2 regions of the Klebsiella sp. KE9456 genome follow, and region 2 is predicted to be linked to the other one. Evidence: predicted binding sites of a transcription regulator. Region 2 holds the regulator's gene; the other holds the start of a gene.
The links. The regulator ArgR, encoded in region 2, controls arginine synthesis, uptake and breakdown. The targets are predictions, from matches to a motif close to ANTGAATAAAAATACANT.
Positions count from the first base shown of each region.

Region 1: argC (N-acetyl-gamma-glutamyl-phosphate reductase) is a predicted target of ArgR. The motif match lies at 1,713-1,730, and genes of this name have one in related genera.

Region 1 is NZ_JBDYQK010000037.1:6,371-12,416, forward strand. It holds gene ppc (phosphoenolpyruvate carboxylase) at 1-258, opposite strand, end outside; gene argE (acetylornithine deacetylase) at 514-1,665, opposite strand; gene argC (N-acetyl-gamma-glutamyl-phosphate reductase) at 1,854-2,858, shown strand; gene argB (acetylglutamate kinase) at 2,865-3,641, shown strand; gene argH (argininosuccinate lyase) at 3,719-5,092, shown strand; gene araD (L-ribulose-5-phosphate 4-epimerase) at 5,157-5,849, opposite strand.
Region 2 is NZ_JBDYQK010000021.1:26,210-32,255, forward strand. It holds gene aaeB (p-hydroxybenzoic acid efflux pump subunit AaeB) at 1-929, shown strand, start outside; gene ABK821_RS19535 (barstar family protein) at 1,052-1,327, shown strand; gene yhcN-B (DUF1471 family stress response protein YhcN-B) at 1,378-1,644, opposite strand; gene yhcN (peroxide/acid stress response protein YhcN) at 1,747-2,010, opposite strand; gene argR (transcriptional regulator ArgR) at 2,365-2,835, opposite strand; gene mdh (malate dehydrogenase) at 3,247-4,185, shown strand; gene degS (outer membrane-stress sensor serine endopeptidase DegS) at 4,465-5,526, opposite strand; gene degQ (serine endoprotease DegQ) at 5,612-6,046, opposite strand, start outside.

The DNA of each region.
Region 1 (6,046 bases), on a different contig from region 2:
CTCAGCGGTATTCGCCAGGTTCAGAAACTGGCTAAAGGCGCGCGCCACCGGCAGCAGTTCGTCGTTTGACAAGTTTTGCAGCGTGGTGAGCAGTTCCTTTCGGTTGGCTTCATTGCCTGCGCGAGAAGATTTGGACAACTTACGGATAGTTTCAACACGATCAAGAATGTTTTCTCCCAGCGCATCCTTGATGGTGTCGCCCAGCACCTTACCGAGCATACTGACATTACTTCGCAAAGCGGAATATTGTTCGTTCATGTTAACCCAGACACCCCATCTCATTTTATTTTGTTATATCCGGCGCTCGATAAGTTTGAGCGGTGGATAAGCAACCGTCTTTTATAAAGCCACGTAAAAACCCCTACGTCAATTGTTGCGAAATCGCTTCAGCAAACGAATAAATTGCGACAATTTGCGAAATTTAACTCAGAGGTCGCTTGATAAGTGTTGCTTATGAGTATGTGCCGATTGTCACCCTCCCGATTGAAGGGAAATAATCGGGAGGGGCATGTTTTAGTGCCAGCAAAAATGGTGGATTACCTGAGTGATAAGCTCACGGGTTGGCTTAATAAAGCGCGTTTCCAGGTACTCATCCGGCTGGTGGGCTTGATTGATCGAGCCGGGGCCTAATACCAGCGTCGGGCAGAGAGTCTGAACAAACGGCGCTTCCGTACAGTAGTTCACCACTTCGGTTTGCGCGCCGAGCAGTTTCTCCACCACCTCAATCAGCTTATGGTCCGGCGGGCATTCGTAGCCAGGGATAGGCGGATGCAGTTCGGAAACGGTCAGACGCCCGGGCCAGCGTTCGCTCACCGGAGCCAGCGCTTCGTTCAACAGTCCATTGAGATCGTTAAGGGTCATACCTGGCAGCGGGCGAATATCCATGTGCAATTCGCAGCAGGCGCAAATGCGGTTGGAGGCGTCGCCGCCGTGAATTGCCCCGAGATTGAGCGTGGGGTATGGAATGGTGAAAGCGGCGTGGTGATAACGCGCTTTTAAATCGTCGCGCAACTGCATAATGCGGCCGATGGCGTCATGCATCAGTTCAATGGCGTTAACGCCGCGTGCCGGATCGCTGGAGTGGCCGGATTGCCCCTGGATGCGAATCGCGTTGGACATATGGCCTTTGTGGGCCCGCACGGGCTGCAGCGAAGTCGGCTCACCGATAATGGCGCAGTCCGGTCGTAGTTGCGTGGTTTCAGCGAAATAGCGGGCTCCCGCCATGCTGGTTTCTTCATCGGCCGTTGCCAGAATATAGAGCGGCTTCTTTAGTTTAGTAACGTCAACATCGCGCAGTGCGTCGAGAATAAACGCGAAGAAGCCTTTCATGTCCGCAGTACCCAGACCGTATAGCTTATTGTCATGTTCAGTCAGGGTAAAGGGATCGCGGGTCCAGCGACCGTCATCAAACGGGACGGTATCCGTATGCCCGGTAAGTAACAGACCGCCAGCGCCGTGGCCGGTACTGGCCAACAGATTGAATTTATTCCGCGTGTCCGGCACGGGCTGAACTTCAACGTTAAAACCGATATCGCGGAACCATCCCGCCAGCAAATTGATTAAAGACTCATTGCTTTGGTCCAGCGCCTCTTCGGTTGCGCTGATGGAAGGTGTGGCGATCAACGCGCGATAAATCTCGATAAATGGCGGTAAATTGTTTTTCATTGTTGACACACCTCAGGTCGTGATAGTATCAATATTCATGCATTATTTGTGAATAAAAATACATTATCGTTGAGCGTAAGAAAACCCATCGAATGTAAGGATGATACTTTTACGGCTCAACAGAGTGGGGAAGGCTACGGTCTTCCTGGGCAAATAGACGTAAGCAAGAAAGAAGGTGAAGAGCCCCAATGTTGAACACGCTGATTGTGGGCGCCAGCGGATATGCCGGCGCAGAGCTAGTGGCCTATGTAAATCGCCATCCTCATATGACCATAACCGCTTTAACGGTCTCCGCGCAAAGTAATGATGCCGGAAAATTAGTTTCCGATTTGCATCCGCAGTTGAAAGGTATTGTCGATCTGCCGCTGCAGCCGATGTCCGATATCAGCGAGTTTAGCGCTGGGGTGGATGTGGTTTTCCTCGCCACCGCGCATGAAGTGAGCCATGACCTTGCGCCGCAGTTTCTCGCGGCTGGTTGCGTGGTGTTCGATCTCTCCGGCGCATTCCGCGTGAATGACGGCGCCTTCTACGAAAAATATTACGGTTTTACTCATCAGCATCCTGAACTGCTGGAACAGGCGGTTTACGGCCTGGCCGAGTGGCGCTCTGAGGCGCTGAAAAAGGCGGCATTGATCGCGGTACCCGGCTGTTATCCGACCGCGGCGCAATTGTCGCTGAAACCGTTGATCGATGCAGGCCTTCTGGATCTTAACCAGTGGCCGGTGATCAATGCGACCAGCGGCGTCAGCGGCGCCGGGCGTAAGGCCTCTATCGGTAATAGCTTCTGTGAAGTCAGCCTGCAACCCTATGGCGTTTTCAACCATCGCCATCATCCGGAAATATCCACACACCTCGGCGCAGAGGTGATTTTTACCCCGCATCTGGGTAATTTTAAGCGCGGGATTCTGGAAACCATCACTTGTCGCCTGAAGCCTGGGGTCAGTAACGAGCAGGTCGCAGCAGTGTTCCGGCAGGCTTATGCGGATAAACCACTGGTACGTTTATATGATAAAGGTGTCCCGGCGTTGAAAAATGTCGTGGGTCTGCCATTCTGTGATATTGGTTTTGCGGTCCAGGATGAACATATCATCATCGTGGCGGCGGAAGACAATCTGCTGAAAGGCGCGGCAGCGCAGGCCGTACAGTGCGCAAATATTCGTTTCGGTTTTGCTGAGACGCAGTCTCTTATTTAAGGTGTGATGATGAATCCTTTAATTATCAAACTCGGCGGCGTCCTGCTGGATAGCGAAGAAGCGCTGGAGCGCCTGTTTACGGCACTGGTGAACTATCGTGAAGCGTATCATCGCCCGCTGATTATTGTGCACGGTGGCGGGTGCGTGGTTGATGAATTGATGAAGCAGCTCAATTTGCCGGTACAAAAGAAAAACGGTCTGCGGGTAACGCCGGCGGATCAGATCGACATTATTACCGGTGCGCTGGCGGGAACCGCTAATAAGACGCTGCTGGCGTGGGCGAAAAAACACGGTCTGGCTTCTGTCGGGCTGTTCCTCGGCGATGGCGACAGCGTTAAGGTGACTCAGCTTGATGAAGAACTGGGCCACGTCGGGTTTGCTCAACCGGGCTCCCCGACGTTGATCAATACGCTGCTGGCGGGAGGGTATTTGCCGGTAGTGAGCTCAATTGGCGTGACTGACGACGGTCAGTTGATGAACGTTAACGCTGACCAGGCGGCGACGGCGCTGGCGGCAACGCTCGGTGCAGACCTGATTCTGCTGTCCGATGTCAGCGGTATTCTTGATGGTAAAGGCCAGCGCATTGCTGAAATGACGGCGGAGAAGGCTGAACAGCTGATCGAGCAGGGTATTATCACCGACGGGATGATCGTCAAGGTGAACGCCGCGCTGGATGCGGCTCGTACTTTAGGTCGCCCTGTGGATATCGCTTCCTGGCGTCATGCCGAGCAGCTCCCGGCGTTGTTTAACGGTACGCCAATCGGCACGCGTATTCTGGCATAATTAATTTATCATTTTTGTCGGCCCGGTAAGCGCAGCCCACCGGGCAGTAAAATTCAAAGATATTAAGGAAGCATGTTATGGCACTTTGGGGTGGGCGTTTTACTCAGGCAGCGGATCAGCGGTTCAAACAGTTCAATGACTCTTTGCGCTTTGACTATCGCCTGGCGGAGCAGGATATCGTTGGCTCTGTTGCCTGGTCTAAAGCGCTGGTGACGGTCGGTGTATTAACCGCCGATGAACAGCAGCAACTGGAAGCGGCGCTGAATATTTTACTGGAAGAGGTGCGGGCTAATCCTCAGCAAATCCTCGCAAGCGATGCCGAAGATATTCACAGCTGGGTAGAAGGCAAGCTGATCGATAAAGTCGGCCAGTTGGGGAAAAAGCTGCATACCGGACGTAGCCGTAATGACCAGGTCGCCACTGACCTGAAGCTCTGGTGCAAGGATACGGTTGTGGAGCTGCTGTCGGCGAATCGTCAGTTGCAAAGCGCGCTGGTCGAAACCGCGCAGAATAATCAGGACGCGGTGATGCCGGGTTATACTCACCTGCAGCGCGCGCAGCCGGTGACTTTTGCGCACTGGTGTCTGGCTTATGTTGAAATGCTGGCCCGTGATGAAAGCCGCCTGCTGGACACGCTGAAGCGTCTGGACGTCAGCCCGCTGGGCTGCGGTGCGCTGGCGGGTACGGCCTATGAAATCGATCGTGAGCAGCTTGCAGGCTGGCTGGGATTCTCTTCGGCGACCCGTAACAGCCTGGATAGCGTGTCCGATCGTGACCATGTCGTGGAACTGCTGTCCGATGCCGCCATCGGTATGGTGCACCTGTCGCGTTTTGCGGAAGACCTGATTTTCTTTAATACCGGCGAAGCGAACTTTGTTGAGCTCTCCGATCGCGTAACGTCCGGCTCTTCCTTGATGCCGCAAAAGAAAAACCCGGATGCGTTAGAACTGATCCGCGGCAAATGCGGTCGCGTGCAGGGTGCGCTGACGGGGATGATGATGACCCTCAAAGGGCTGCCGCTGGCTTACAACAAAGATATGCAGGAAGATAAAGAAGGGATGTTTGACGCGCTCGACACCTGGCTCGACTGTCTGCATATGGCGGCGCTGGTGCTGGACGGTATCCAGGTGAAACGTCCGCGTTGTGAAGAAGCGGCGCAGCAGGGTTATGCGAACGCGACCGAGTTGGCGGATTATCTGGTCGCTAAAGGCGTTCCGTTCCGTGAGGCGCACCATATTGTTGGTGAAGCGGTGGTTGAAGCCATCGCCCAGGGTAAGCCGCTGGAAGACCTTTCTCTGGCCGATCTGCAAAAATTTAGCGGCGTTATCGCGGATGACGTCTATCCGATTCTGTCGCTGAAGTCGTGCCTTGATAAGCGTGCCGCCAAAGGCGGCGTTTCGCCGCAGCAGGTTGCGCAGGCGATCAGCTATGCGAAAGCGCGTCTCGCCTGACGGTTATTCGGTTTCATTCAGCGCCTGGCGTTAAGCCGGGCTTTTTTATGCTTTCAGGCTCACTTTATTGGCCGTAATATGCATTCGCGCCATGTTTCCTCAAAAAGTGCTTATCCAGTAGTGTTTGCTGCATAGCGGTGAGCTGTGGTTGTAACTGCTGTGTAAACAAATTCATATAGGCGATCTCCTCCAGTACAACAGCGTTATGCACGGCATTCGCCGGATCGGTTCCCCAGGCAAAAGGACCGTGACTGTTTACTAGTACCGCAGGAATATCGCGGGCAGAGATTCCCCGTTGTTTAAAGGTTTCAATAATGACGTTGCCGGTGTCGTATTCATAGCGTCCGTTGATTTCGTCATCCAGCATGGGGCGCGTACAAGGAATGGCACCATAAAAATAATCTGCGTGCGTGGTCCCCAGCGGCATCAAATCTTTACCCGCCTGCGACCAAATGGTGGCGTGGCGAGAATGGGTATGAACGATACCGCCAATATCAGGAAAGGCCTGGTACAGAGCTAGGTGAGTATCAGTATCAGACGAGGGTTTTTTATTTCCCTCGACTACTCTCCCGCTGTGAATATCAATGATGACCATATCATCCAGGTTCATGTTGTTATATTCGACTCCCGAGGGTTTGATGACCATGAGTCCTTTTTCACGATCGATACCGCTAACATTTCCCCAGGTGAAAGTGACCAGTTTATGAACTGGCAGGGATAAATTAGCATCAAGCACGTTTTGCTTCAGCGTATTCATTTTTTACTCCTGGATTACCGTTTTAATGTTTAAAGAAAGCGGAGATGTGCGCGTTCATTAATTTGTATAGAATGAAGGAATAGTTATTTAAATTACGCCGAATAAATAAGATGTAAAATATAGGCGAATGTCGTAGGGAAGTAATACCGCGTAAACGGTCAAAATCAGAACTATTCGGGCATGAATTGCGCCTGTCT
Region 2 (6,046 bases):
AGTCTGCTGAGCGTCATCATGCGATGGTCAACTTCTGGCGTACTTCGATCTCTTGTATCCTTGGTACGCTGTTCTGGCTGTGGACCGGCTGGACTTCGGGGAGTGGGGCAATGGTGATGATTGCTGTCGTCACCTCGCTGGCGATGCGTCTGCCCAATCCGCGGATGGTGGCGATTGATTTCCTTTATGGCACGCTGGCCGCTTTGCCGCTGGGCGCACTGTTTTTCCTTGTGATCATGCCTGCGACCCAGCAAAGTATGCTGTTATTATGCATCAGCCTTGCGGCGATGGCGTTTTTTATCGGCATTGAGGTACAAAAACGGCGGCTGGGATCGCTGGGGGCGCTGGCCAGCACGATCAATATTCTGGTGCTCGATAATCCGATGCAGTTTGAGTTTAACCAGTTCCTCGATAGCGCATTAGGGCAGATCGTGGGATGTTTCCTCGCGCTGATGGTCATATTGCTGGTGCGCGATAATTCGCGGGCCCGCACCGGGAGGGTCCTGCTCAACCAGTTTGTCTCCGCGGCAGTGTCGTCGCTGACGACCAATATGACACGGCGTAAAGAGAACCATTTACCGGCACTCTATCGCCAGCTTTTTCTATTGCTGAATAAGTTTCCGGGCGATATCGCCCGTTTTCGTCTGGCGCTGACCCTGATCATCGCACATCAGCGTTTGCGTGATGCGCCCGTTCCCATAAACGATGATTTGTCGGCGTTTCATCGGCAGCTACGTCGTACGGCGGATCGCGTTATTTCCGCCAGTAATGATGATAAGCGGCGCTACTATTTTACCCGTCTGCTTAATGAGCTGGATATTTATCAGCAAAAATTGCAGCAATGGGACGCGTCTGGGCAGGTGACCGAACCTGTACGCAGGCTGGTGGAGGTACTCCATAAATATCAGCATGTTCTCACCAGCAGTTAGCAGCGAATCACTATACTTAATCATCAGAGTAACGACTCTACCACCAGCGTGGAGAGAGACGCCGGATCAGGGGAGATATACCCAAAATAATTCGGGTTGCAGGTGTGGACAGGATGCGTGTGATGATGACTTATACCTTTGACTTTGATGGCATAATCGAGCAGCAGGATTTTTATCGCCAGTTTTCGCGTACCTTTGCTTTAGAACGTGAGAAAGTGAATAACCTTGATTCTCTGTGGGACGCGGTGACCGGCGGGTTGCTGCCAGTACCGCTGGAGATTCAGTTTATTCATTTAAACGATAATCAGCGTCGGCGATTTGGCGCATTAATTTTGCTGTTTGATGAAGCGGAAGAAGAGCTGGAAGGCGCGCTGCGTTTTAATCTGCGTCAGGCATAAAAAGGCCCCTGACAGAGCAGGGGCAAGTCGTCGGATAAGACGACGAGGGTTTATTTGTACAACTCAGCCGTTGCGTGCCAGCTATCGCCAGTACGGGCTTCAATAATACGGTAGCTGCTGGCGCCTTCTTTCTCGGCCTTAGCCGCCAGTTGTTGACGCATATCCATCGGGGCGCTGCCTACCTGAGAAATAGAGACGGTACCCATGGACTGCAGATTTTGTGCCTGCTCTGCGTTCACTTGGTTGACTGCCGCATTCGCGCCGAAAGAGAGAACGGATGCCAGTCCCAGGGATGCGATAATCATTGCGCTTTTCATGATCTTTTCTCCAACCTTAGTCATTGCAGCGGCAGGAGGTTGCGATCAACCTGGCCGCTGAAGAGATTCTGTATTCAGTTAATTATCAACTCTCATTAAATCTTATTGATAAAGTTCAGCCGTGGCGTGCCACTGGTCACCAGCGTGCGCTTCGATAATGCGATAAGAAGAAGCCCCTTTTTCTTGCGCTTTCTGGTTCAGCATTTCGCGCATGTCCATCGGAGAGGAACTGACTGCGCTAACGGAAACGGTACCGATGGCCTGCCGGCCTTGAGCCTGTTCGCCGTTGATAACATCAGCGGCGAAAGCACCAAAAGAGAGGACAGAGAGGATACTCAGTACTGCTACAGTGGTTTTGATTTTCATGATATTGACCTCGTCGAATCTTTTTGTCAGGGGCTTTTGTTTCGTGACCCCTATCACAAAATCAAGTATACACTAATAACTGAAAATATTAATACCGTGCTAATTATTTCTATCGATAATGATTACAAAGAAGTATCTTTCTTATAACGTATAAGAATTACAAATATCATCGTTTGGCCGTTATTGCCTGATATATTCAATTAAATCATTATGATATATGGATTTGATCTTTTGTGCGTTTTAGACTGAACCATTAGGTAAAGGAATGTATAGAGGCGAAAAAACACACGAAATGTTAAAGAAATGATAATTTTTTGAAAGGCATCCCCCTGGCGCTAACCAGAGGGACGTCGTTTAGAGTTCCTGCTCAAACAGGACGAGAATGGCGTCATGCAGCTCTTTAACGGAAAAACCCCTGGCCGGTGTGGTAAAGATGGTGTCATCTCCGGCGATACTGCCAAGGATACCTTCAGCCTTGCCAAGGGAGTCCAGAAGGCGGGCGATCAGCTGTGCCGCGCCAGGGCTGGTACGGATGACCACGACTGAATCGTTATAGTCGATGTCCAGCACCAGATTTTTCAACGGGCTGGAGGTGGTCGGCACACCAAGCTCGGCAGGCAGGCAATAAACCATTTCCATTTTTGCATTACGCGTACGTACCGCGCCAAATTTCGTCAGCATACGTGAGACTTTCGATTGGTTGATATTATCGAAACCTTCTTCTTGTAATGCTTGTACGATTTCACCTTGAGAGCTGAATTTTTCTTCTTTTAGCAGCGCTTTAAACGCTTTAACCAGTTCTTCTTGTTTTGCCGAAATTCGCATAAGTCACCCAATTATGGTGGTAAAAACCGTCTTATTATGCATAAGCATGCATTTTTATGCAAATAATCCGCAGGGGAGAAGCGTAAAAAATATTATGAAGGGGGCATATTTTAGCAAAAAAAACTAATCAGGAACATGCCTTCGTCACGGTGCGCAAATTGCGGGAAAAGTAAATAAAATGTTATTAAATGATATTGTTCTGTTGAACACGCTGGGTGTATTGTAACCAGTAGTCGTTCCGGTACTACGCTTTGCTGGATGATCGGCCCCAGGGAGAAACGCAATGTTGCTGCATTGCTACGCGCAACGACGCATTCTTCAACCATAATTATTGTAATTATTCATCTCGTGAATTAAGGTCCCGGCCACGGAGTAACGAAAGACGATATTAACCATAATAAGGAGTTTAGGATGAAAGTTGCAGTCCTCGGCGCAGCTGGTGGAATTGGCCAGGCGCTTGCCCTACTACTTAAGACCCAACTGCCTTCAGGTTCAAAACTCTCGTTGTACGACATCGCTCCGGTCACGCCGGGCGTGGCGGTGGATCTTAGTCATATCCCTACCGATGTAAAAATCAAAGGTTTTTCCGGTGAAGACGCGACGCCAGCGCTGGAAGGCGCCGATGTGGTGCTGATATCCGCAGGCGTGGCGCGTAAGCCCGGCATGGATCGTTCAGATTTATTTAATGTCAATGCCGGTATTGTGAAGAATCTGGTGCTACAGATTGCCAAAACCTGCCCACAAGCCTGCATTGGCGTTATTACCAATCCAGTCAATACAACCGTGGCGATCGCGGCGGAAGTGCTAAAGAAAGCCGGTATTTATGACAAGAACAAGCTGTTTGGCGTCACCACGCTGGATATTATTCGTTCTAATACTTTTGTTGCCGAACTGAAAGATAAATCTTCAACGGCGATAGACGTACCGGTTATTGGCGGCCACTCAGGGGTGACGATTCTGCCTTTATTGTCACAAATTGCGGGCGTGAGCTTTAGCGAGCAGGAAGTGGTGGATTTAACCAAACGCATTCAGAATGCAGGCACTGAAGTTGTTGAGGCAAAAGCTGGCGGCGGTTCAGCAACGCTGTCTATGGGCCAGGCCGCCGCGCGATTTGGCCTCTCTTTGGTGCGGGCCCTGCAGGGCGAACAAGGGGTGGTGGAATGCGCTTACGTTGAGGGCGATGGTCAATATGCCCGCTTTTTCTCACAGCCGCTGCTGTTAGGTAAAAATGGTGTAGAAGAGCGGCGGCCCATCGGTAAACTCAGCGCGTTTGAACAACATGCTCTGGAAGGTATGTTGGACACGCTGAAGAAAGATATCGCCCTCGGCGAGGATTTCGTGAACAAATAGCGTTTAACGAAAAGGGAAGCCGGGGCCTGCGCTCCGGCTTTTTACGCGCTTCTCTGGCTCCTTAATGACTGCAAATCTGTCTTTTGACTGGCAGGCGCCAGCGAGAGCGAGAGCTATGGCAAAAGTCGCTCCGGGATGTTTGCATGAATGATGCCGCGGGAACATCAGATCGCGTGGCCTGTGTGGTGGTCGCTGATGACCGTAACCGGGTTTCTGGTCAGATCCCCGGTCAGGGCTAAATTTGCTGACTAAAAGCGTTCCCTTGTCCGGGCGAGCTTGTTAATTTGTTGCCGGATATTCCTGTACGATGACATGCAGGGTGATTTTTTTATCGTCACGCATAATGATCACCGGAATTTCCGATCCCGGGCGAATCTCCGCCACCTGATCCATGGTTTCCAGCGCCGAAACGGCAGGCTTATTGTTAACCGAGATAATCACGTCGTTGGCGCGGATCCCCGCCAGGGCGGCTGGCCCATCCGGTGCGACGCTGTTCACCACGATCCCCTGGATCTGATCGAGACTGCCGCCACCTTGCGTATGCAGTGGCGCAATCTCTCGACCACTGATACCTATGTAGCCACGGATGACGCGACCATCACGGATCAGCTTATCCATAATCTTGGTTGCCAGTTGAAAAGGAATGGCAAAACCGATCCCCTCCGGCGTTTCGCCATCGTTACTTTTATCAAATGAAAGGGTGTTGATCCCCATCAGTTCGCCCAGCGAATTCACCAGCGCGCCGCCGGAGTTACCGTGGTTGATTGACGCGTCGGTCTGCAGGAAGTTCTGCCGTCCGGTGGGGTTGAGGCCGATACGACCGGTGGCGCTGATAATTCCCTGGGTAATGGTCTGCCCGAGGTTGTACGGGTTACCAATCGCCAGCACGACGTCACCAATATGCGGCACACGTTTTGGGTTAATCGGGATGACAGGCAGGCCACCGCTGGCGTTGATTTTTAACACCGCCAGATCGGTAAGGGAGTCGGAACCGACCAGGAGCGCTTCAAAAACCCGACCATCCTGCAATGCGACGATAATCTGGTCCGCATCGTTAATAACGTGCTTATTCGTCAGAATATAACCACGTTGGTCCATTATGACACCGGACCCGAGAGTCAACTGATTATGGCTGCTGCTATTAAGGGCGCGATTATAGACGTTGACCACCGCAGGGGCGGCGCGACGAACGGCAGAATTATAGCTGGCGGGGGATTCATCCGCGCTATCGTACTCTGTGGTCGGCGAAAGGTGCCATTGGCGTAGCGAAGGCATAACGGCCAATAATACTCCCCCGACGATCAGACCGATGATTATCGAACGTAAAAGCTTTCCAGGCATGATGCAGATATCGTTGGTGAATGGACAGTCGCAGCATAACACGACTTATCCGGACATCGCACGGTATGCGATGTCCGGAGGCGAGTTAATGCAGGAGCAGATAAATGCTTTCATTACCGCGGATAACGTTCAGCGCGATGACCGTTGGTTTGTTTTCCAGCATTTTTCGCAGTTCCGCAATGGAATGAATACGCTCTCGGTTGAGGCCGATAATCATATCGTCTTTATGTAGCCCTGCCTGCGCCGCAGGACTGCCTTTATCGACGCTATCAATGAGCACGCCCTGAGTTCCATCTTTCATCTTACCGTCGCTTAATGATGCACCCTGTAAGGCGGGAGTAATGAGCTCCGCGCTGGCGGTTGATGAGGTGCTCTTATCCAGCGTGACATCGACATCAATATTTTTACCGTCGCGCAGCAGCCCTAACTTCACTTTGGTTCCGGGTTCTGTGGTCGCGATGCGGGAACGCAGTTCGGCGAAGCTACTGAGCGGTTTGCCGTTCAGGCTGACGATAACGTC